3 regions of the Rahnella sp. WP5 genome follow, and region 2 is predicted to be linked to each of the others. Evidence: predicted binding sites of a transcription regulator. Region 2 holds the regulator's gene; each other region holds the start of a gene.
The links. The regulator sigma-54, encoded in region 2, starts transcription at its own class of promoters, with help from an activator protein. The targets are predictions, from matches to a motif close to GTTGGCACANNTTTCGCTNT.
Positions count from the first base shown of each region.

Region 1 (8,043 bases), on a different contig from region 2:
GCCAGTTTCCCCGACCGCCACATGTCGATGGATTCGCTGTACGAATACGGTTCGCGTGCGGGTTTCTGGCGCATCCACAATGAGTTTCAGAAACGCGGCTTACCGCTGACCGTTTTCGGCGTGGCGATGGCACTGGCTCGCAATCCGGAAATCGTCAGTGCGATCAAAGCAGCGGATTACGATGTCGTCAGTCACGGCTGGCGCTGGATCCATTATCAGGACATGAGCAAAGCCGAAGAGGCGGAGCACATGCAAAAAGCCATCACCGTGCTGCGTGACCTGTTCGGCAAAGCGCCATCCGGCTGGTATACCGGACGCGACAGCCCGAACACCCGTCAGCTGGTGGTGGAATCGGGCGGGTTCCAGTATGACAGCGATTATTATGGCGATGACCTGCCGTTCTGGACGCCGGTAAAACTGGAAAATGGCGAAACCAGGCAGCATCTGGTCATCCCTTACACGCTGGAAACCAACGACATGCGGTTTGCCTCTCCGCAGGGTTTCAACACCGGCGAACAGTTTTATACCTACCTGAAAGACACATTTGACGTGTTGTACGCCGAGGGCGAAACCTCACCGAAAATGATGTCGATTGGGATGCATTGTCGGATCCTGGGACGCCCGGGGAGATTTCGCGCTTTACAGCGGTTTCTCGATTACGTCGAATCGCATGATCGCGTGTGGGTGTGTAAGCGGCAGGACATTGCGGAACATTGGGTTAAACATTTCGGTGTTTAATCCCGAAATTCAAATTCAAATTCAAATTCAAATTCAAAACCTTGGGCTCGCCGCCCAAACTGGCCCAGAGGACGCGTAAGCGCGCGCCCTCTGGACTCCCGCGCTTTTTCACTGCGCGCTATCGCTAGATAATATGTTTCAGGTATCACCGTGACAGGCTGGAAATCTTGCCGCTGCGCGGTTCCCTCTCTCGGTCCTGAAGCCTTAGGTCTTCAGGCCGCTCCGTTCGGCAAGATTTCTGAATCGCCCGTGCGATCTTAAATTCAAAGGCAGACTGCTTTCATCTTTTAGAAAAGTGCATTGGCGTGATCAAAAATTTTGCTGAACGGAGCGGCTTCGAGACCACAGGCTCGAAGACCGAGAGAAGGAACCGCGAAGCGGCAATATTTTGCGCCACTCACTGTTCTACCGGAACATGTCCGTCATGCCTGCGATAGCGCGCAGTTAAAAGACGTGGGAGATCCAAGAGGGGCCCGTCCTGGCCCCTTTTGGGCGGTTTCGGCGCAGCGCGATAAGTGATCGCTGTTATTGAGAAACCGAAATTATCACCGTTCAGATTTCCCCTCGGTGGGAACCGAAATTGTCACCGTCCATTCCTGGAAAAGAACAGTTTCCTCAGCTTTCCAAAGCTGAACCGCCCATTGGTTCGGTCAAACCATCAAACTCACATGCGCCGCCACAATCTTCCATCCACTCGCCATCTTCACCCACGTTTGCTGCTGGCGACCAATCTTGTCGCTGCCTTCCCGGCGGAATTCTGTGCTGGCGACCGCCATGTCATCGCCAAACGTGGTGATAGTCGTGTTGACCAGTTCCCGGTCTAACCCTTGTGACGATCGCGCGGTGCGGAATGCGCGGATGGCGTCAATGCCATAAAGATTCTCTCCCGCGCCGTAGCGCACGGTACGCGGGTCGTGCCAGAACAGTTCGTCGAGTACGGCGGTATCGTTGGTGATCAGCGCCTGTTCATAGCGATAAAACGCCGCATTCATTTCGGCGAGGATCGCCGGGCGGTCGATATGTTCAGTTTTCATAGTGACTCTCTTTACTCTTTTCACTTCACCCTGGGAAAACGGGGATGCGGGTTGTTACGCGGGCATCACCGGAGAACTGCTGACATTCACTATTCCCTGCTGCTCAAGTGCCCAGGCGGCACGCAGGCAGAGATCTTCGCGCCACGGTGGCGCAATCAATTGTAATCCTATCGGCAGGCCGGTCGACGTGGTGACCGGCACCGTCACCACCGGCAAGCCGAGGAACGAAATTGGCTGCGTCAGCATGCCCATATTGGCGCGTGTCGGCAGATCCTGACCGTTGATGCGAATGGTTTCCTGACCAAGCAACGTTGCCGGACACGGCGTGGCAGGGGCGATCAGAATGTCCCAATGATCGAACAAGGGCAAGATTTGCTGCTGAAATTGCTGACGGAAACGCTGCGCCTGAACATACCATGCCGCCGGGATCATTGCGCCAGCGAGCAGACGCTCACGTGAAAGTGGCTCAAACTGTTCCGGAATGCTGCGCAGTTTTGGCAGGTACTGATTGCCGCCTTCCGACGCGCTGATGATAAACGCGGCGGATCGTGCCAGCCCGGCCTGTGGCATTTCAATTTCTTCCTGGGCTTCCAGTGCCTGCGCTATCCGGTGTACGGCTGCTTTGGCGTGGTCGTCACACCAGAGAGAAAAGTATCCGCCCAGTACGGCGCTGCGCAGGCCCTGTTGCCCGCGCTTAAGCTGGGAAAATGTTTCTGTGACAGGTTTGTCAGCCTGAAAGTGATCCTGCGGATCCGTGCCCTGTATGGCGTCATAGACCTGCGACAAATCTTCGCTGCAACGTGCCATCGGGCCGATGTGATCGAGGCTGGCGACAAACGGCTGGCTGCCGCGACGTGAAATCCGCCCGAAGGTCGGTTTCAGGCCGAGAATACCACTTAACGAGGACGGCACACGGATCGAGCCGTTGGTATCACTGCCGAGGGTGAAATGCACCAGCCCGGCAGCCACGGCGGCGGCCGAACCACCGGAAGAGCCTCCGGCTACCCGCGCCAGATCCCGCGGGTTACGGGTGGCACCGTAATGGCTGTTTTCTGTGGTGAAACCGTACGCGTAAGCATCCATATTCAGCATGCCGGAAAGCATCGCACCCTGAGAAGCCAGGCGTGAAACTGTCCAGGCGTCATGGCGTGCAGCGGCGTTGCTGCTGTTGAGGCTGGCACCGGCCAGCGTCACTTCACCGGCCACGTCCAGCAGGTTTTTCACCGCATAAGGAATGCCCGCCAGCGGTGGAAGTACGGCACCGCTGGCGCGGCTTTTATCCACTTTCGCTGCTTCACTCAGCATGCGATCGCGGGTGATCTGCGTCCAGGCGTTGATGACCGGATTGGCCTGTTCAACGGCGTCGAGCGTGGAGGTGGCGATTTCTGTGGCCGAGATTTCGCCCTGCGCAATCACCTGATGTAACTGGCTGACGGTAAAGCTATCAAACGATTTCATGCGCGGTACACCCCGGCAATTTCCAGACGCGGATCGAGCGGTAAATCCATCAGCGGTTGTGCCATTTGGGCAATGCGGCTGAACTGCACCAGCAATTCCTGACGGCGTGCGTCGTCGAGTTCCAGCGCCAGAACGGATTCCATCTGGCGGATATAGGCGGCCCAGTCGGTCGCTGCGGAGGTATTTTTCATTCTGCTTCCTTATCCATTCTGTTATGCAAACCCTGATCAAAAACCGGCGGCGCTGCCGTTACTGCGCGGGTCGGAGGCACCTTCAAACATGCCGTTGGTGTGACGAACGATGGCACCGGCGTGACCGACGGCTTCACTGAAATCAGGCAACAGTTCGACGTCATGACCACGCTGTCTCAGCCCGGCCAGCGTCGGATAGGCAAAACGGCCTTCGAGTTTCAGTGAATCCGAACTCTCGCCCCAGGTACGGCCAAGCAGCCAGCGCGGGCCGCTGATCGCCTGTTGCAACGATTGCCCCTGTACTACATGGCGGATAAACACGGCGGCCTGCGTCTGCGGCTGGCCGTCACCCCCCATCGAGCCGTAAACCATGGTGCGCCCGTCGTATAAGCGTGCGGCGGCAGGGTTGAGGGTATGGAACGGTTGCTTGCCCGGTGCCAGCGCCAGTAAATGGCTGGCGTCGAGGCTGAAGGACGCGCCGCGGTTTTGCCACAACACGCCGCTGCCCGGCAGCACCACGCCACTGCCGAACTCGTGATAAATGCTCTGGATAAAAGAAACCGCCAGCCCGCTGCTGTCCATCACGCCCATCCAGACGGTATCGCCCGGCCCTTTACCTTTACCCCAGTCGGCGGCGCTGTGTGGTTTGATGCGGGTCGCAAGAGCATCGAGATACTGCGGATCCAGCAGTTCCTGTGCATCCTGCGTCATCATGCGCGGATCGGTGATAAAGCGATCGCGCAGACCGAACGCCAGTTTGGTGGCTTCCACCACGCTGTGAATGGTGGCACTTTCGTCCATGGTTTCCAGCGGCAAACGGTCAGTCAGGCCGAGGATCGCCAGCGAAACCAGCCCCTGCGTCGGGGGTGTCAGGTTGTAGATTTCGCCTTTACTGTGTTTGAGCCGCAACGGCACACGGCGCTGTGGCTTGTAAGCGGCGAGATCGGCGCGGGTCACTGGCATGCCGAGCTTTTCCATGTCGGCGGCCATATTGTCGGCCAGATGACCGCGATAGAAACTGTTCAGCCCGTCCTCGCACAGCATCGATAACGTCTGCGCCAGTTGCGGCTGAGTGAAGCGGTTTCCGGCGCGGGGCACATCGCCGTTAGGCAGAAAAACATCGGCAAAGCTGCGGAAATCTTTCAGTTCGTGTTGCTTGGCGCGGGTCGCCGCTTCCTGCGATGCTGTCACCGGAATACCATCAGCGGCATAACGGATGGCGTCACGCAGCAGGCGGGAGAGCGGTTTTTGCTCGCCGCCAAATTCAGCCGACACGTTCAGCGCTTCCTGCCAGCCGCCGACGGTGCCCGCTACCGTCAGCGCGGCTTTCGGGCCACGGTGCGGAATGTGCGTTTCACCGGCGTAGAAATCGAGAGAGGCGAGGGAGCCTGCGGCACCGCTGGCGTCTATCGCCACCGGATTGCCCTGCGGCGGCACGATCAGCCAGAAGCCATCGCCCCCCAGCCCGTTCATGTGCGGATAGACCACGGCAATCGTCGCGGCCGCAGCCACCATGGCCTCGATGGCATTGCCGCCTTCACGCAATACCGCAAGCGCACTCTGGCTCGCCAGATGATGAGGTGTGACCGCCATGCCCAGCGGTGCGCTGTTACTGTTAATCATGCGATGTCCTTTTTAGAAACGCTTTTTTATGCTGCCCGTGCTTGCAGGGTTGTGGGCGCGTAGGGATAAAGTTAAGCAAGAGGTGTTCCACATCGGCAAAACCTTGCAGCTTTAGCGCTAATTTCTCTTGCATTGGCAAGCATAGTGCATGGTATGTTCCGCTGATTTACTGAAACATTGGTTACAAAAGGGCCAGAGATGAAACAGATTGATGAGCGTCTGCGTGACCATTACGCAGAACTGACGCCGCAGGAACAGCGGGTGGCCGACTTTATTTTTGCCAGTATTGACGACCTGATGAGCTATAACAGCGCCGAACTGGCGCGGCTTAGCGGCGTATCGAAAGCCACGGTCAGCCGCCTGTTCAAACGCCTCGGTTACCCGAGCTACCGCGATATGCGCGATGAAATGCGCACCCTGCGCCAGAGCGGGATGCCGCTGACCGACAGCCGCGACGCGGTGCAAGGTAACACCTTGTTATCACGGCACTATAAACAGGAAATGGCCAACCTGACGCAGTGGATTAACCAGATTGATGGCACCCAGTTCGGTGCGCTGATCGCCGCCCTGAATCAGGCGCGGCAAGTACGTTTGCTGGGTTTTCGTAACAGTTACCCGGTGGCGCTGCACCTGCGTCAGCAACTGATTCAGGTACGTGCTGGCGTGATGATAATGCCGCAGCCGGGGCAAACGCTGGCGGAAGAACTGGTGGATCTTACCGCGCAGGACGTGGTGATTTTCGTCGCTTTCCGCCGCAGGCCGCGCATGGCGAAGGCAATTCTGATGCAGTTACAGTCACTTGGCGTGCCGGTGTTGCTGATTTGCGAGCCGCAGGCGCAGACACTTATCCCGCTGGCAACCTGGCATCTGGCTGCTCCGCTCGACAGCGTATCGGCGTTCGACAGTTATTCTTCTGCCATGAGTCTGGCGAATTTGCTCAGCAATGCATTGCTGCACGATATGCTCGCTTCAGGCCGCCAGCGTATTCATCAGATAAGCGATTTGTATAACGATCTGGATGAGCTGGAGCAGCGCTGATTCCCGTTTGAAGAACAAATCGGGCGCTTTTCTGGTGCTTTCGCACAATTTCAGTGCATCATATTTTTCATTGGTTCACGCTTTTTGCCCTGATTCAGGGCAAAAAAACCTCTTCTGATCGCGCCTCTCATTGTCTAATTCCTTGTCATACCGTGACTTTGTGCACAATTTTTCTGCTGCCCAGCTTTTGGCACATTCGTTGCAAAGCTATAAACATAAGAATCTATCGTTCCAAAAACCTTTCACCGGAGATAATCTATGAACATGAACAAACGGCTGTTGGCATGGGCAGGTGCGGCAATGCTGGTGCTTCAGGCATCCAGCGTAATGGCGGATCAGTTGCAGGATATTCAGAAACGTGGCGTGCTGCGTGTGGCTGTTCCTCAGGATTTCCCGCCGTTTGGTTCGGTGAGCAAGGATTTGCAGCCGGAAGGTTATGACATCGATATGGCGCATTATCTGGCCGATAAGATGAAACTTAAGTTGCAACTGGTGCCGGTCACCAGCGCCAACCGCGTGCCTTATCTGCAAACGGATAAAGTCGATCTGGTGATTTCAAGCCTGGGTAAAAACGCTGAGCGCGAAAAAGTCATCGACTTCAGCAACGCTTACGCACCGTTCTTCCTTGGCGTGTTTGGTGCCCAGGGTGACAAACTGTCCGACCTGAAAGAACTGTCCGGTAAAACCATCGGCGTGACCCGTGGCGCGGTGGAAGATCTGGCACTGACCGGCGTGGCACCGAAAGATGCCAAAATTCAGCGGTATGAAGACAACAACACCACGCTGTCTGCATACCTTTCCGGCCAGGTGGAATACATCGCTACCGGCAACCTGGTGGTCGCCGCGATTGCCCGCATGAACCCGGCCAAAGCACCGGTTTCGAAAGTGATGCTGAAAGATTCACCATGCTACGTCGGTCTGCGTAAAGACGAGCCCGCGCTGAAAGACAAAGTGAATGAACTGATCGCCGAAGGCATCAAAGACAAGACGCTGAATACACTGTCTGAAAAATGGATGAAGGCACCGCTGCCAGCGTCCATCGGCGCGTGATCAGAGGCCTGACGGAGATCTTTCATGACCTATCAGCTTAACTTTAGCGCGCTATGGCCTTATATGCCGGAACTGCTGGCCGGTTTATGGACCACCATTGAGCTGACGGTAATGGCAACGGTTGGCGGTGTCGCAATAGGGATTTGCGGCGCGGCCATCCGCTGCGGCAACCATAAAACCCTGCGTGCGGTCTGGGGCGTGTATGTCGAAGCCATCCGTAATACGCCGTTTGTGGTGCAGCTGTTTTTCATTGTCTTTGGCCTGCCAGCCATTGGCCTGAAAATGACTGCCGGTGAAGCGGCGCTGCTGGCGATGCTGATTAACCTCGGCGCCTACAGCACGGAGATTATCCGCGCCGGTATTCAGGTGACGCCGAAAGGTCAGTGGGAAGCCGGGCGCGTGCTGGGATTAACCCGCAGTCAGACGTTCCTGCGCATCGTGCTGCCGCCGTCGCTGAAACGCATTTATCCGTCGCTGGTCAGCCAGTGCATTATCGTGATGCTCGGATCTTCCGTGGTATCGCAGGTGTCCTATGAAGAACTGACGTTTGCCGCGAACTTAATTCAGTCGCGCACCTTCCTCAGTTTTGAAGTGTATCTGGTCACCACGTTGTTTTATTTGTTGCTGTCGGTTGCGATGCGTCAGTTGTTGCTGCTGGCCGGACGCCGTGTCTTTGGGAGTGAAAACTGATGATGACCTTCACCGACTGGGACATTGTGCGCAATCTCCTGCTGGCGGCGCGCTGGACGTTATTGTTGTCGCTGACCGCTTTTATCGGCGGCACGCTGGTGACGTTGCCGTTGCTGTTACTGCGTCTCACCAAACGCCGCTGGCCGACGCTTTTTGTCCGTCTGTATTCCGAGCTGTTTCAGGGCACGCCGCTGCTGATGCAGCTATTCCTGGCCTTCTTT
Region 1 covers NZ_KN050720.1:866,391-874,433, reverse strand. The annotation lists gene puuE (allantoinase PuuE) at 1-738, shown strand, start outside; gene hpxZ (oxalurate catabolism protein HpxZ) at 1,389-1,772, opposite strand; gene EX31_RS21140 (AtzE family amidohydrolase) at 1,827-3,230, opposite strand; gene hpxX (oxalurate catabolism protein HpxX) at 3,227-3,421, opposite strand; gene EX31_RS21130 (gamma-glutamyltransferase family protein) at 3,458-5,044, opposite strand; gene EX31_RS21125 (MurR/RpiR family transcriptional regulator) at 5,243-6,082, shown strand; gene EX31_RS21120 (transporter substrate-binding domain-containing protein) at 6,341-7,132, shown strand; gene EX31_RS21115 (amino acid ABC transporter permease) at 7,157-7,822, shown strand; gene EX31_RS21110 (amino acid ABC transporter permease) at 7,825-8,043, shown strand, end outside.
Region 1: a site for sigma-54 is predicted at 5,117-5,136, ahead of EX31_RS21130 (gamma-glutamyltransferase family protein). Genes of this name have one in related genera too.

Region 2 (8,043 bases):
CGGACATTTCGGAGGTGTCGATGATCAGATCCGCAGACGAACGCAGTGGTTCGAGCAGATCGGCTTCTTCATCAATGGCACTTTCGAGGGACAGGTTTTTGCTGGAAAGCGGGTGCAGACGACGGGTGTCGCTGTAGCGGCGGATCAGAGTATTGCGGTCGGCATCAAGGAATAACAACTGCGGTGAGAAGCTCTCCGGCAGTTGTGACATCGCATACTCATAAACTTCCGGTGTTTCCGGCATGTTACGGACGTCAATGCTGACGGCCGCTGATGTATTACGTTCAACAAGGGTCTGGGCAAGCTGCGGCAATAACACCACCGGCAGGTTATCCACGCAGTAAAAACCCATGTCTTCTAGTGCCCGTAGGGCAACCGACTTCCCGGAACCGGAACGGCCGCTGACAATCATCAGCACCATGGTGTCACTCCCCTGGCATTCAGTGTGCAGAATTCATTTTCCCGGCACTGTACCGGGAATCAGCAATTTATTCGTTTTCAGTCATTATCTGGAACAGTTCTTCGTCACTTTGCGCGCCACGCAGACGGCGACACACTGTTTTATCAGCTAATTTCTTAGCGACTAAAGATAATGTATGTAAATGGGTTTTACATTGATCTGCCGGTACCAGCAAGGCAAAAAGCAAATCTACCGGCTGATTATCGATGGCGTCAAAAGCAATCGGTTGTTCAAGCTGAATGAATACGCCGACGGCACGTAAAGTGTCTTCTTCCAGCTTACCGTGCGGGATGGCGATCCCGGCACCGATCCCGGTGCTCCCCATACGTTCACGGGTCAAAATGGCGTCAAAAATCACCTGCGGCGACAAATTTAATTGTTTGGCGGCCAACTCACTAATGATTTCCAGTGCGCGTTTTTTGCTGGCGCAATGAACGCCGCTTTTGGTGCATTCGGCATTAAGCACCGACGTTAATTGCATTGCAGTATCGTTAATCATGTCATCTTTCACTTTTGCGCTGTTTCACCCTTAAAGCTATATCGGCTCGTTTCCCGAAGGTCACAAGCCGATGCCCGAAGGTTTGTAGCACAGGGTTGGCTACATGAATGTCAGTGCTGTTTCAGTTTGTCTTTATGTTTATTCAACTGTCGGGCCAGTTTATCAACCAGTCCGTCAATCGCTGCGTACATATCCTGATGTTCCGAGGTGGCATGTAATTCGCCTCCGTTCACATGCAAAGTGGCTTCCGCTACTTTCTGCACCTTTTCCACGCTCAACACCACATACACCTGATTAATCCTGTCGAAATACTGCTCAAGCTTAGCCAGCTTCGACGTGATGAACTCTCTCAGGGGATCCGTGATCTCAATGTGATGTCCGGTAATGTTGAGCTGCATAATGTCTTCCTTCTCTGTTGAGGTCAAACTAACTGTTTACGTTGGTTTGAGGGCGGGATGGACAAAGACTCTCGGTATTTAGCGACAGTCCGACGCGCAACCATAATTCCCTGATCGGAAAGCAGGGTTGCTAACTTACTGTCACTGAGCGGTTTTACAGGATTCTCCGCTGCGATTAATTTCTTCACCAGCGCCCGGATCGCGGTTGACGATGCCTCGCCACCGCTGTCTGTACTGACATGGCTGGAGAAGAAATACTTCAGTTCGAAAATGCCACGCGGGCTGTGCAGGAACTTCTGCGTCGTCACACGTGAAATCGTCGATTCGTGCATTTCCACGGCACTGGCAATATCTGCCAGCACCATAGGTTTCATAAATTCTTCACCCAGTTCAAAGAACGCCTGCTGCTGCTCAACGATGCAGCGCGTCACTTTCAACAGCGTGTCGTTACGGCTTTCCAGGCTTTTGATTAACCACTTGGCTTCCTGCAGATTGCTGCGGATAAATTGCCCGTCGCTGTCGCTGCGTGCGGAATTCCCCATCGCGGCGTACTGCTGGTTAATCTTCAGACGCGGAATGCTGTCGGAATTGAGTTCTACCGCCCAGACACCTGACACTTTACGCACCAGCACATCCGGGATCACGTATTCGGATTCGCCGGTGTTGATAGACTGGCCCGGACGCGGATCAAGAGACTGGATCAGGAGCATCGCTCCTTTCAGTGTATCTTCTTTTAACCGGGTTGATCGCATAAGTGCGCGGAAATCATGGTTCGCCAGCAAATCGAGATGTTCGCTGATGATAAGACGGGCTTCAGTGATGAAAGGCGTGTCAGTCGCATATTGAGAAAGCTGGATCAGCAGGCAGTCGCGCAGGTCACGGGCGGCGACACCCACCGGATCAAAACGCTGAACGCGCTTAAGTACGGCTTCGACTTCGTCCATGGTGACATTTTCATCACCGACGCTTTCGAGAATGTCGTCAAGGGAGACGGTCAGGTAACCGGTGTCATCCACTGCATCGACGATTGACGTGGCAATCGCGGCATCGGTATCAGAGAACGGTGTCAGCTCGACCTGCCACATCAGGTAATCCTGAAGTGTCTGCGTGGTTTCGCCCTGGTAAATCGGTAGCTCATCGTCGCTGTAATCATTGCCGGTGCCTGACGGCGTGCCTGCGGTGTAAATCTCATCCCAGGTGGCGTCCAGCGGCAACTCTTCCGGCATGTCTTTCTGCTCGAGTGCCTCGCGGGTGTCTAACCCTTCGCTGTCGGTGGTTTCTACCGAGTCGATTTCTTCATGAAGGTCGGTTTGTTCCAACAGAGGGTTGCTCTCCAGCGCGAGTTGGATCTCCTGCTGGAGCTCAAGCGTGGATAGTTGCAACAAGCGGATGGCCTGTTGTAACTGAGGAGTCATTGCCAGTTGTTGGCTGAGTCTGAGTTGCAAACCTTGCTTCATATCTTGGCTTAATTCCGTTGATGAGTGAAAACGGCAACACTTCTGTCAGAGACGGCCCGTTTCAGTGTAGGTTGAAACAGGCACGGTTCCGGCGGCACAGATCACAGACGGAATTCTTCACCAAGATAAACACGTTTAACTTGTTCATCAGCAAGAATGTCGGCTGGCGTGCCGTGGGCGATCAATTTCCCCTGACTGACGATATACGCGCGTTCACAAACGTCGAGTGTTTCGCGAACGTTATGGTCAGTGATCAGTACGCCGAGGCCGCTGTCACGTAAATGCTCAATGATTTTTTTGATGTCGATAACGGAAATCGGGTCAACCCCGGCGAACGGTTCATCCAGCAGGATGAATTTAGGGTTCGCTGCCAGTGCACGGGCAATTTCAACACGACGGCGTTCACCACCAGACAGTGACTGACCGAGGTTATCGCGCAAATGAGAAATATGGAACTCTTCCATTAATTCATTAGCGCGGTCATTACGCTGTTCTTTGGTCAGATCGTCACGGATCTGCAGCACCGCCATCAGGTTATCAAATACGCTCAGACGACGGAAAATGGAGGCTTCCTGCGGAAGATAGCCAATACCGCGACGGGCGCGGGTATGCAGCGGCAGCAGGCTGATGTCTTCATCATCAACGATAATGCGGCCCGCATCGCGCTGGACGATGCCCACGACCATGTAAAAGGTGGTGGTTTTACCCGCACCGTTTGGCCCTAATAACCCGACGATTTCACCCGAGTTGACCATCAGACTGACATCTTCAACGACCTTACGGCCTTTGTATGCCTTTGCCAGATTCTCTGCGATTAATTTAGCCATAAAATATCAGTTACTCTTTTTGGTCGGCTGGCCGCCCGCTGCAGGCGTTTTTTGTTGCAGCTGCGAAGGTACCAGAACGGTCGTCACACGGTTACCTTTATCACTAAAGGCTTCCATTTGCTGTTTCTGTACCAGATAGGTAATACGGTCGCCTTTCACATTGCTGTCCAGTTGCTCAAGGTAAGCGTTGCCGGTCAGCGTGACGAGGTCATTTTCCACTTCATAGCGGACTTTCTGGGCATGGCCTTTAATCGGCTTACCGTTATCCTGCATCTGGTAGAACGTCACCGGGTTGCCGTAACCTTCTACCACTTCTTTACCGGAAACCCCCTGCGGGCGGATGACGACCACTTTGTCGGCTTTAACCTGGATCGTACCCTGATTGACGACCACATTGCCGGTAAAGGTCGCGGTATTGGTATTGACGTCGAGCGCCTGGTTTGCTGAATCAATGGTGATCGGTTTCGTTGTATCGTCTTTTAAGGCAAATGCCGGAACGCTGACGGCTAACAATGAGCTGACGATCAGGAGATCACGGATTTTATTTTTTGCTTTGAATTTCATAAGAGGTCGTTACCTTTTCGATCAGCTCTGCTGTTTTGTCACGCAGATTACCACGCATTTTCATGCCGTTAGATGTAAAACCTGTACCATACAACGTCACTTCATCGTCTGAGGCAACGTCCTGTGTCGTCAGGTTAACCCGTGCATTGTCCGTTTTGATTCTTTGCAGCTGTGATGTCTCAGGTGTCAGGCTGTCTGCCTGCACATGCCCATAAAGATAGAGCATTTTATCCTGAGTCAGTTTCGCTTTATCAGAACGCAATACCCAGGTGGCTACTTTGTTCTTGTCATACATGGTCGCGACCGGATTGGTAAACCATGACACCTGATCAGCGGTGTAATATTTTACCTGGTCTGAAACCAGTTTATACGTCAGGCTGCCCATCGGGTCATACACCATCGTAACGGTGTGGGACGTCTGGTAAGTCGGATCCTGATCATTGACCGCTTGCGGAACATCATCGCTGTTGTCAGATAATGACCAGCCAATCAGCACCAGAACGATGGCAGTCAGCGCCAGAATAATCCAAAGTTTTGCTTTACTCATATCGACAGCCCTTTGGCGTCCTCCAGCTTACCCTGCGCCAGCAGAATCAAATCACACAGTTCGCGTACTGCACCACGTCCACCCGCGATACGGGTAACATAATGCGCTTTCGGTAACAGAACAGGATGTGCATCCTGAACCGCGACAGAGAGACCTACTTCGGCCATCACCGGCCAGTCAATCAGGTCATCACCAATGTACGCCACTTCTTCGGCCCGCAGAGACAGTGTATCTAACAGTTCGCGGAAGGCCAAAAGCTTATCAGATTGCCCCTGATACAAGTGGCGTATGCCCAGAGTTTTAGCGCGATCTTCCAGTAATTTCGCATTGCGGCCTGTAATAATCGCGACTTCGATATCGGATGTCAGCAGGCAGCGGATACCGTAACCGTCGCGAACGTTGAAACTTTTCAGCTCTTCTCCCTGATTTCCCATATAGATCAGGCCATCAGACATAACGCCATCGACATCGCAAATCAGCAGGCGGATTGCTTTTGCCCGTTCAAGCACTTGCGCACTGACCGGACCGTAGCAGGTTTCCACCAGGGCTGCGCTATTACTCATTCAGGGAATTCCTCAATTAAACTACGCCAGCGCGCAGCATATCGTGCATATGTAACACACCCAGCAACTGGTCACCATCAGCAACCATCACGCAAGTGATGTGTTTGTCCTGCATTAAATTCAGCGCATCAACCGCCAGCAGTGAAGGACGCACGCGGATACCGCCTGTCGTCATCACATCCGCAATCGATGCCGTATTGATGTTGACGCCCATATCAAAGATGCGTCGTAAATCCCCATCGGTAAAGATCCCTTCGATTTTCATCAAATCGTTGCAGATAACCGTCATGCCCAGATTTTTTCGGGTGATTTCCAGCAACGCATCCCGCAACGAAGCTTCACGGCTGACGTGCGGAATTTCATCCCCGGTGTGCATGATATCGCTGACGCGCAGTAACAGCTTGCGACCCAGTGCTCCGCCAGGATGTGACAGGGCGAAATCTTCCGGTGTGAAGCCGCGTGCTTCAAGCAGTGCGACGGCCAGTGCATCGCCCATCACCAGCACTGCCGTGGTGCTGCTGGTCGGTGCCAGACCCAGCGGGCAGGCTTCTTTGGGCACTTTTACACAAAGGTGAACATCTGCCGCTTTCCCCATCGTGCTTTCGGGGTTAGACGTCATGCAGATAAGCGTAATGCTCAGGCGTTTGAGTACCGGTATCAGCCCCAGAATTTCATGGGCTTCGCCGGAGTTGGAAATCAGAATGACGACATCCTGCTTCGATACCATGCCCAGATCACCGTGGCTGGCTTCGCCGGGATGCACAAAGAATGCCGGTGTGCCCGTACTGGCAAAGGTGGCGGCCATCTTACGGCCGATATGACCAGATTTGCCCATGCCCATGACGACGACTTTGCCATTGCAGGCGAAGATTTTTTCGCAGGCGCGGGTAAAATCACCGTTAATGTATTGATCTAACTGCTCAAGTCCTTCACGTTCTGTTTTCAGCACATCATGTCCGACGGCCTGAAAATCAAAACCGGGGGCGAAGGTATCGTTAGCCATAGTGGGTTCCTGACAGAGTTCAGAAGGCAATGCTGTCCGGTAATAGAAACAGCACGGCCATATAAGCGATAAATCCACACAGCAGTAATGCACCGGCTAAATGTCCGATACGGTGTTTACGCATCAGGCATAGTCCGGAAAGCACCACGCTGACCGCCAGCATGACCCAATAATCGCGATGAAACGCGTCTGGGTTGAACGAACCTGGTGCTACCAGCGCGGGTAATCCCAGCACCAGGCAGGTATTAAAAATGTTTGCGCCGATAATATTACCCAGCGCGATGTCATCTTCGCCTTTGATAGCACCGGCGATAAAGGTCGCCAGTTCTGGCAGACTGGTACCGATAGCAATCACCGTCAGGCCAATCACCAGTTCACTGACACCCAGATAACGCGCGATGACAGTGCTGTTATCAACGATCATACCCGACGCCAGCGGCATGATGATAAAGCCCAGTGCCAGCCACAAAAATGCGACCGTATTGCTGCTGTCTTGCGGAAGTTCGGACATTTGCTCGTAGGTCAGCGTATCCAGCCCCTCTTTTTCGGCGGCGCGGGCGATTTTTATCATCAGCATCATGAACACGCCTGCGCTGGCCAGTAGCAAAACACCATCAAACCGGCTGAGTTCGCCGTCGCTTAACAGAAAACCACACAGCGCGGTGACCAGTAACAATAATGGGAGCTCGCGGCGTAATATATCAGAACGAACGGAAAGTGGATGAATCAGGGCGGCACCGCCCAAAATCAGAAGAATATTAATGATATTCGAACCAATTGCGTTTCCGACGGCCAAATCCATCTGATCGTTGATGGCGGCGGTGGTGGAAACCACCAGTTCAGGAAGGGATATTCCGACGCCGACGACAGTCATACCAATCACCAGCGGGGAGATGCCCATCGAGCGTGCCAGCACTGCGGCTCCGTACACCAGACGATCAGCGGCGTAAACTAACAGTAACAAGCCGACAATCATCAGTACGATAGCGAGAAGCATGAAACATCCTTTATTGGGTATAATGCGAGGTTCGTTGCCCTGGCGGGCAGGCGATTCCTTCGTCAACATGAGCTAAGGCGACATTTTGTCTGAAAATGATGCCTGCGGGTTCCTGTATGTTAGACGATGAAGGCTTTTATTTTAAAATGGTAATTCGTTGATTTTGACCGTCTGAGGCAGAAAAGTAAATCGATGGCAACTTTGGTAACGAAACCGGGGTAAGTTTTTGTAAAAATACCAAAGTTATACGATACCTTGTGCGTGTCAGACGTATTCTTAGCGAAAGCATTCCGAAGGGAAAAACTGAATGAGTCAAAGCGAATCGAATCTGGTTGAGATCAAAGGCATGAGTTTTGTGCGCGGCGATCGTCCCATTTTCGAAGAGATAAATATGACCGTGCCGCGTGGCAAAGTCACTGCAATCATGGGGCCTTCGGGGATCGGTAAAACCACCTTGCTGCGTCTGATTGGCGGACAACTTGCGCCCGACAGCGGCGAAATCTGGTTCGACGGCGATAACATTCCGACGTTGTCCCGTCGCAAATTGTACGAATCGCGCAAGAAAATGAGTATGTTGTTTCAGTCCGGTGCATTGTTTACTGACCTGACTGTGTTCGAAAATGTGGCGTTCCCGCTGCGTGAACACAGCAAATTACCGGAAGAATTACTGCGCAGTACGGTGACCATGAAACTGGAAGCAGTCGGGTTACGCGGTGCCGGTGACCTGA
Region 2 covers NZ_JQJR01000012.1:146,982-155,024, forward strand. The annotation lists gene rapZ (RNase adapter RapZ) at 1-421, opposite strand, end outside; gene ptsN (PTS IIA-like nitrogen regulatory protein PtsN) at 489-971, opposite strand; gene hpf (ribosome hibernation promoting factor) at 1,070-1,357, opposite strand; gene rpoN (RNA polymerase factor sigma-54) at 1,381-2,814, opposite strand; gene lptB (LPS export ABC transporter ATP-binding protein) at 2,916-3,641, opposite strand; gene lptA (lipopolysaccharide ABC transporter substrate-binding protein LptA) at 3,648-4,205, opposite strand; gene lptC (LPS export ABC transporter periplasmic protein LptC) at 4,183-4,752, opposite strand; gene kdsC (3-deoxy-manno-octulosonate-8-phosphatase KdsC) at 4,749-5,315, opposite strand; gene kdsD (arabinose-5-phosphate isomerase KdsD) at 5,332-6,318, opposite strand; gene EX31_RS12430 (calcium/sodium antiporter) at 6,338-7,315, opposite strand; gene mlaF (phospholipid ABC transporter ATP-binding protein MlaF) at 7,623-8,043, shown strand, end outside.

Region 3 (8,043 bases), on a different contig from region 2:
AATGATGAGCGTCTGGATTCTTTGCTGGATCTCATCGACGATGGCAAAGCATTAAGCGCAGAAGATCAGGCTTATGTTGATCAGACACTTGATCGCATCGATGTTCTGATGGAAATCCTCGGCATCGAACTCGGCGAAGATGAAGATGACGAAGAAGAAGTGAAAAACGAAGACATGATGCAGTTGCTCAAGCGCGGAAATCCAAAAGAGGGTTTCTAAGCTATGCGCTGGGTCATCCCGGCAATAGCCTTACTCTTTGCATGTTATCTGCTTTGGTTATTCGGTAAACTACGCCGGTTATCGAAAACCAAAGCACGTTTGCGCAGAGCGACCTTTGCACGGCAGGCTCAAAGCCTGCCTGTAAAGCGAACCGGTCGCATCCGACGCCGGAAGGAGTGAGTACCCCATGTCAGAACAGACTACCGTCTGGGATTTAGCGCTGATCCAGAAATACAATTATTCGGGTCCGCGATACACATCCTATCCAACAGCACTTGAGTTCAGTGAACGCTACGATAATACCGCTTTCGAAAATGCGGCTGCCCGTTATCCGGCACGCTCGCTCTCATTGTACGTGCACATTCCTTTCTGCCATAAGCTCTGCTACTTCTGCGGCTGCAATAAACTGGTGACCCGCCAGCAGCATAAAGCCGAAGAATATCTCAACGTGCTTGAAAAAGAGATCAGTCACCGTGCACCGCTCTTTAAAGGTCGTCAGGTCAGTCAGCTGCATTGGGGCGGTGGTACTCCGACTTACCTCGATAAAGCGCAGATAAGCCGTCTGATGGGCCTTCTGCGGGCACACTTTGATATCCTGCCCGACGCAGAAATGTCACTGGAGGTAGATCCACGTGAAATTGAGCTTGATGTGCTTGACCATCTGCGCAGCGAAGGCTTTAACCGCCTGAGTATGGGGGTCCAGGATTTCAACAAAGAAGTGCAGCTTCTGGTTAACCGTGAGCAGGATGAAGATTTCATCTTTGCCCTCATTGCACGCGCCCGGGCGCTGGGTTTCAACTCGACTAATATCGATCTGATTTACGGTCTGCCGAAACAAACGGCAGAAAGTTTTGCTTACACGCTGCAGCGTGTGGCAGAGCTCAACCCTGATCGTCTGAGTGTGTTCAATTATGCGCACATGCCAAAATTGTTCGCCGCTCAGCGCAAAATCAAAGATGCTGATTTGCCTGGCGCGGAAGAGAAATTGAAAATTTTGCAGGAAACCATCGCTTCACTGACCGGTTTCGGCTATCGCTTTATCGGGATGGATCACTTTGCTCGCCCTGAAGACGAACTGGCGATTGCCCAGCGCGAAGGCAAATTGCACCGTAATTTCCAGGGCTACACCACACAGGGCGACAGTGATTTGCTGGGAATGGGCGTTTCGGCCATCAGCATGCTCGGCGATACCTACGCGCAGAACGAAAAAGATATCAAAACCTATTACGCTCATGTGGAAGAGCAGGGACATGCCTTATGGCGGGGTCTGGAAATGACGAATGATGACTGCCTTCGTCGCGATGTCATTAAATCTCTGATCTGCCATTTTGAGTTGAATTTTGCTGATATCGAACAGCGTTACGACATTCGTTTTACCGATTATTTTGCTGATGATCTGGCACTGCTGAAGCCGCTGGCTGAAGACGGGCTGGTTGAGGTGAGTGGCACACATATTCAGGTGACACCGCGCGGGCGTTTGCTGATCCGTAATATCTGTATGTGCTTTGATATTTATCTGCGACGTCAGGTGCGCCAGCAACAATTCTCCCGCGTTATCTGACAGTCTGCTCTGCAAATAAAAACAGCCGCATAAGCGGCTGTTTTGCTGTCTGGTGCGAGGACTTTTATTCCATGCCCAGTTCTTTCAGTTTTCGGGTCAGGGTATTTCGCCCCCAGCCCAGCAACCGTGCCGCTTCCTGTTTATGTCCCTGTGTATGGCGTAGCGCCGTGGTCAGTAATGTACGTTCCATTTCAGGTTGCGCTTCTGACAGCAGGTTTTGATGACCGGAACGCAGCGCACGGTCTGCCCATTGTGCCAGCAATGTCGCCCAACTGTCTGGCAGACTCTGACCACCGGTTTCAGGGGCCGAGGTCTCAAACAGTTCGCTGGGTAAATCCTGAATCAGCACTTCCTGACCCGCCGCCATGACGGTGAGCCAGCGGCAGGTGTTTTCCAGCTGGCGCACGTTGCCCTGCCATGGCAATCGCGTCAGTGCCGTTTCTGTTTCCGGATGCAGGTTTTTTGCTTCCACACCCAGCTCTTTAGCCGCGACTTGCAGGAAGTAACGCGCCAGACGCGGGATGTCTTCACGACGTTCACGCAGCGGCGGCAGATGGACGCGGATAACGTTCAGGCGGTGGAATAAATCCTCGCGGAATTTCCCTTCCTGAACCCGTAGCTCCAGATTCTGGTGAGTCGCAGCGATAATACGCACGTCCACTTTTACCGGCGCATAACCGCCAACACGATAGAACTGGCCATCTGCCAGCACGCGAAGCAGACGGGTTTGCACATCAAGCGGCATATCCCCGATTTCATCGAGGAACAGCGTGCCGTTATCGGCTTGTTCAAAACGTCCCTGACGGACGGTGTTGGCGCCGGTAAACGCCCCTTTCTCGTGGCCGAATAATTCGGACTCAATCAGGTCTTTCGGGATAGCAGCCATATTCAGCGCGATAAAGGGCGCTTTGGCGCGCGGGCTGTGGCGGTGTAAGGCGTGAGCGACCAGCTCTTTACCGGTACCGGATTCCCCATTAATCAGCACGCTGATTGAAGAACGGGACAAACGGCCGATGATGCGAAATACGTCCTGCATAGCGGGCGCTTCACCGATAATGTCTGCGGTCGGGCCACTCGCAGGCTGGCTGCGTGCCGGTTGCTGTTGTTCCTGATAATGACTGATGGCTCGTTCAACCAGTGCCACGGCTTCATCAATGTCGAACGGTTTTGGCAGATAATCAAACGCACCTTGCTGATAGGCGCTGACTGCAGCATCCAGATCGGAGTGCGCTGTCATTATGATGACCGGAAGCATCGGGTGACGTTGTTTAATCTGCTTTAACAGCGCTAAACCGTCCATCCCGGGCATGCGGATATCTGATAACAAAACGTCAGGGGTTTGAGTCGCAATGGCATCAAGCACTTCATTGCCGCTGTCAAACGTGGTGCAGGTCAAACCGGCTCCAGTGAGCGCACGTTCAAGTACCCAGCGGATGGAGCTATCGTCATCGACGATCCAGACTATCCCTCGTTGCATAAGAACCTCACTGGCGAATAGGCAGGAATACCGAGAATTCGGTATGTCCTGGCCAACTGTTAAATTCAACTTTACCCGAATGCTGATCAATCAAACTGCGCGCGATGGACAGGCCCAAACCGGTGCCCCCTTCGCGGCCACTGACCATGGGGTAAAAAAGGGTGTCCTGCAAATGCGCCGGTACGCCGGGGCCATCATCTTCAATATCGATACGGGCCACCAGACGATAACGCACGCCGTGTAACGTAATCTGGAAAGCAGTACGCGTGCGTAATGTAATTGTGCCGCCTTCCTCCCCCAGCGCCTGTAATGCGTTGCGGGTGATGTTTAACAAAATCTGTTCTATCTGATCGGGGTCGTGCGCCAGTTCAGGCAGGCTCGGATCATAGTCCCGCACCAGCTGAACGTTATCCGGCTTCTCCATCGAGACCAGTTGGCAAACCCGTTCCGCAACCTGGTGAATACTTTGTGTCACATGCTGGCTCGGACGTTGCGGGCCCAGCAATCTGTCGACCAGATTACGCAGACGGTCAGCCTGCTCAATAATGACTTTCGTATATTCCAGCAAGGCCGGATCGGGCAGCGCTCTGGATAATAATTGTGCTGCGCCACGCAACCCGCCGAGCGGATTCTTGATTTCATGTGCCAGACCGCGGATCAAATCACGCGCAGCAACCTGTTGAGCGTGCTGTAATTGTTCCTGGCTCAGGCGGCGCTGATTATCCATCGGCGCCAGTTCCACCAGAATGAAACCTTCTGGCAGCATCTGTGCGGTCAGCGACAACACATGCGCGCGGCCGTCTACGACCAGCGTCACTTCACTGTCTGTAAAGCCCTGTCCGGCTGTCAGACTTTCACGCATTAATTCGATGTTCAGCGAAAAATATCCCACCAGTTCTGGCAAAGGGGTGCCAAAAAGCTTTCGGGAACTTTGCGCCAGTAACTGCTGAGCTGCCGGATTGGCATAATGCACAGCCAATTCGTCGTCTAACAGCAGAACGCTGTTGATTAAGGAATTCAGGATCTGCCCAGCATCGGGCAGTTTGCCAGTTGCCATACCGCAGTCTCCCGCACCTGATTGGTGCATTTTATCTCGCTACCCGGTGAAATCACGGGTCAGAGGGGTTGAGCAGGAAAGAGTGTGGAGAAAAAAGCCCATCCGGAGATGGGCTGAAAGTTTCCACGGCAACAAATATAAATCGTCTTACTTAATTTTGACGCTGAAGGGTTTGTGAACACAGGCCTTCAGTCGGGTATTACCCTCAGCGCCAGCCCGAAGACGAACGCTGAGTCCGGTTTAATCGAAAAATTAAACGCTGTAGTACAGTTCGAACTCAACCGGATGCGGAGTCATGCGCACGCGGTCCATTTCTTCTTTACGCAGACCGATATAAGCATCGATAGCGTCGTCAGTGAACACGCCACCACGGGTCAGGAACTCGCGGTCTTCGTTCAGTGCGTTCAGGGCTTCTTCCAGTGAACCTGCAACTTTTGGAATTTCTGCTTCTTCTTCCGGTGGCAGGTCATACAGGTTTTTGTCCATCGCATCGCCAGGGTGGATCTTGTTGATGATACCGTCCAGGCCAGCCATCATCAGTGCAGCAAACGCCAGGTATGGGTTAGCCGCTGGATCAGGGAAACGTGCTTCGATACGCATCGCTTTAGGCGTTGATACGTGTGGAATACGGATGGATGCAGAACGGTTACGCGCAGAGTAAGCCAGCATTACTGGCGCTTCATAGCCCGGGACCAGACGCTTGTAGGAGTTGGTGGTCGGGTTAGCGTAGGCGTTGATTGCTTTAGCGTGCTTAATGATACCGCCGATGTAGAACAGTGCCATTTCAGACAGGCCGCCGTATTTGTCGCCAGCGAACAGGTTGTTACCGTTCTTGGACAGAGACATGTGGCAGTGCATACCTGAACCGTTATCGCCAAACATTGGTTTTGGCATGAAGGTCGCAGTTTTGCCAAATGCGTGAGCCACGTTGTGAACCACGTATTTGTAGATTTGGATTTCGTCAGCTTTTTTAGTCAGGGTGTTGAAGCGGGTTGCCACTTCGTTCTGACCAGCGGTTGCCACTTCGTGGTGGTGAGCTTCAACAACCAGACCCATTTCTTCCATGGTCAGACACATGGTAGAACGCAGATCCTGAGAGGAGTCGACCGGAGGAACCGGGAAGTAACCGCCTTTTACTGCAGGACGGTGGCCTTTGTTGCCGCCTTCGTATTTGGTGCTTGAGTTCCATGCGCCTTCGATATCATCGATAGCGACGTGAGAACCGGAGATGCTGCTGCCGAAGCGCACATCATCAAACAGGAAGAATTCTGGCTCTGGCCCGAACAGAACGGTGTCCGCGATACCGGAAGAGCGCAGGAAATCTTCTGCACGTTTTGCGGTAGAACGTGGGTCGCGGTCATAACCTTGCAGCGTGGTTGGCTCAAGGATGTCGCAACGAATGATCAGGGTAGTTTCTTCGTAGAATGGGTCAAGAACAGCAGTGCTCGCATCTGGCATCAAGACCATGTCAGATTCGTTAATGCCTTTCCAGCCACCGATTGAAGAGCCGTCAAACATTTTGCCTTCTTCGAAGAAGTCAGCGCTAACCTGGTGCGCAGGAATGGTGACGTGCTGTTCTTTGCCTTTGGTATCAGTGAAGCGTAAATCTACGAATTTCACTTCATGCTCATTCAGCATCGTCAAAACGTGTTCAGCGGACATACTAGTTCTCCCGAATTTCTCATTATCGTCGTGGAACGAATAACCATTTTTGGTCTTTAGTTGGAAATAACAGCCTTACTGGAACTGGCGTGTAGACTGAACAGCGCTATTATTTGTCTGGTCAGGCTCTTCACCCTGTAAAAAATTTTTTACCCTAAAAAACTTTTACTCTAAAAACTATTAGCGAAAACTGTGCCAACTTTGAGAAAATGCAAACAACGCCATTTTACAGGGCTTTTGCACTCGACAAGTATGCACCATAACGGAATTCTCGCACTAAAATGGTGCTAACTGTGAGAGTGAAAGCACTATAATGGTGCGTCATAATGGTTCAGTGGTCTTTTTGCACCGTGAAAGGGATCACAAAGTAGCCATCCATAAGTTGTTTCAACAAGATCCTTGTGATCTTGTTTAGAACCTCGCTTAATACGTGTACAATAGCGCGCTATTTCTAATGCCTGAGGCAAAGCTGTGATCGAAAATTTGCGTAACATCGCCATTATTGCCCACGTTGACCATGGTAAAACCACCCTGGTCGACAAGCTGCTGCAACAATCCGGTACTTTCGGAGAGCGTGTAGAAGCCACTGAACGCGTAATGGACTCCAACGATTTGGAGAAAGAGCGTGGGATTACCATCCTCGCAAAAAACACCGCCATTAATTGGAAAGACTACCGCATCAACATCGTGGATACCCCAGGACACGCCGACTTCGGCGGTGAGGTAGAGCGTGTGATGTCAATGGTCGACTCGGTGCTGCTGGTTGTGGATGCAATGGATGGCCCAATGCCGCAAACCCGTTTCGTGACCAAAAAAGCCTTCGCTAATGGTCTGAAACCGATCGTGGTAATCAACAAGGTTGACCGCCCTGGCGCGCGTCCTGACTGGGTTGTCGATCAGGTCTTCGACCTGTTTGTAAACCTGGACGCAACCGACGAACAACTCGATTTCCCAATCATCTATGCATCAGCACTGATGGGTATCGCGGGTAACGACCATAACGATATGGCCGAAGATATGACCCCGCTGTACCAGGCGATCGTTGACCACGTATCTCCGCCACAAGTTGAGATGGAAGCACCGTTCCAGATGCAAATCTCTCAGCTGGACTACAACAACTATGTTGGCGTCATCGGCATCGGCCGCATCAAACGCGGTACCGTTAAGCCTAACCAGCAAATCACTGTCATCGACAGCGAAGGCAAAACCCGCAACGGTAAAGTCGGTAAAGTTCTGACCCACATGGGTCTTGAGCGTATCGAAGCCACCGTTGCTGAAGCGGGCGACATCATCGCAATCACCGGCCTGGGCGAACTGAACATTTCCGACACAATCTGTGATCCGGCGAATGTTGAAGCTCTGCCTGCGCTGAGCGTTGATGAACCAACAGTAACCATGTACTTCAACGTAAACACCTCTCCGTTCTGTGGTAAAGAAGGTAAGTATGTGACTTCACGTCAGATCCTTGACCGTCTGAACAAAGAGCTGGTGCACAACGTTGCATTGCGTGTTGAAGAAACTGAAGATGCTGATGCATTCCGTGTTTCAGGCCGTGGTGAACTTCACCTGTCGGTTCTGATCGAAAATATGCGTCGTGAAGGTTTCGAGCTGGCGGTTTCCCGTCCTAAAGTAATCAACCGTAAAATCGATGGCCGCATGCAAGAGCCATTCGAGAACGTGACACTGGATATCGAAGAGCAACACCAGGGTTCTGTTATGCAGGCCATGGGTGAGCGTAAAGGCGATGTCAAAGACATGATCCCAGACGGTAAAGGTCGTATCCGTCTTGATTACCTGATCCCAGCACGTGGCCTGATCGGCTTCCGTACCGAATTCATGACCATGACTTCCGGTACCGGTCTGCTGTACTCCACGTTCAGCCACTACGATGACGTTCGTCCGGGCGAAATCGGCCAGCGTCAGAACGGCGTGCTGATCTCCAACGGTCAGGGTAAAGCTGTTGCGTTCGCACTGTTCAGCCTGCAAGACCGCGGTAAATTGTTCCTGGGCCACGGCGCAGAAGTGTATGAAGGCCAGATCATCGGTATTCACTCACGTTCTAACGAC
Region 3 covers NZ_JQJR01000020.1:27,899-35,941, reverse strand. The annotation lists gene yihI (Der GTPase-activating protein YihI) at 1-219, shown strand, start outside; gene hemN (oxygen-independent coproporphyrinogen III oxidase) at 407-1,780, shown strand; gene glnG (nitrogen regulation protein NR(I)) at 1,845-3,257, opposite strand; gene glnL (nitrogen regulation protein NR(II)) at 3,265-4,314, opposite strand; gene glnA (glutamate--ammonia ligase) at 4,567-5,976, opposite strand; gene typA (ribosome-dependent GTPase TypA) at 6,448-8,043, shown strand, end outside.
Region 3: a site for sigma-54 is predicted at 6,157-6,176, ahead of glnA (glutamate--ammonia ligase). Genes of this name have one in related genera too.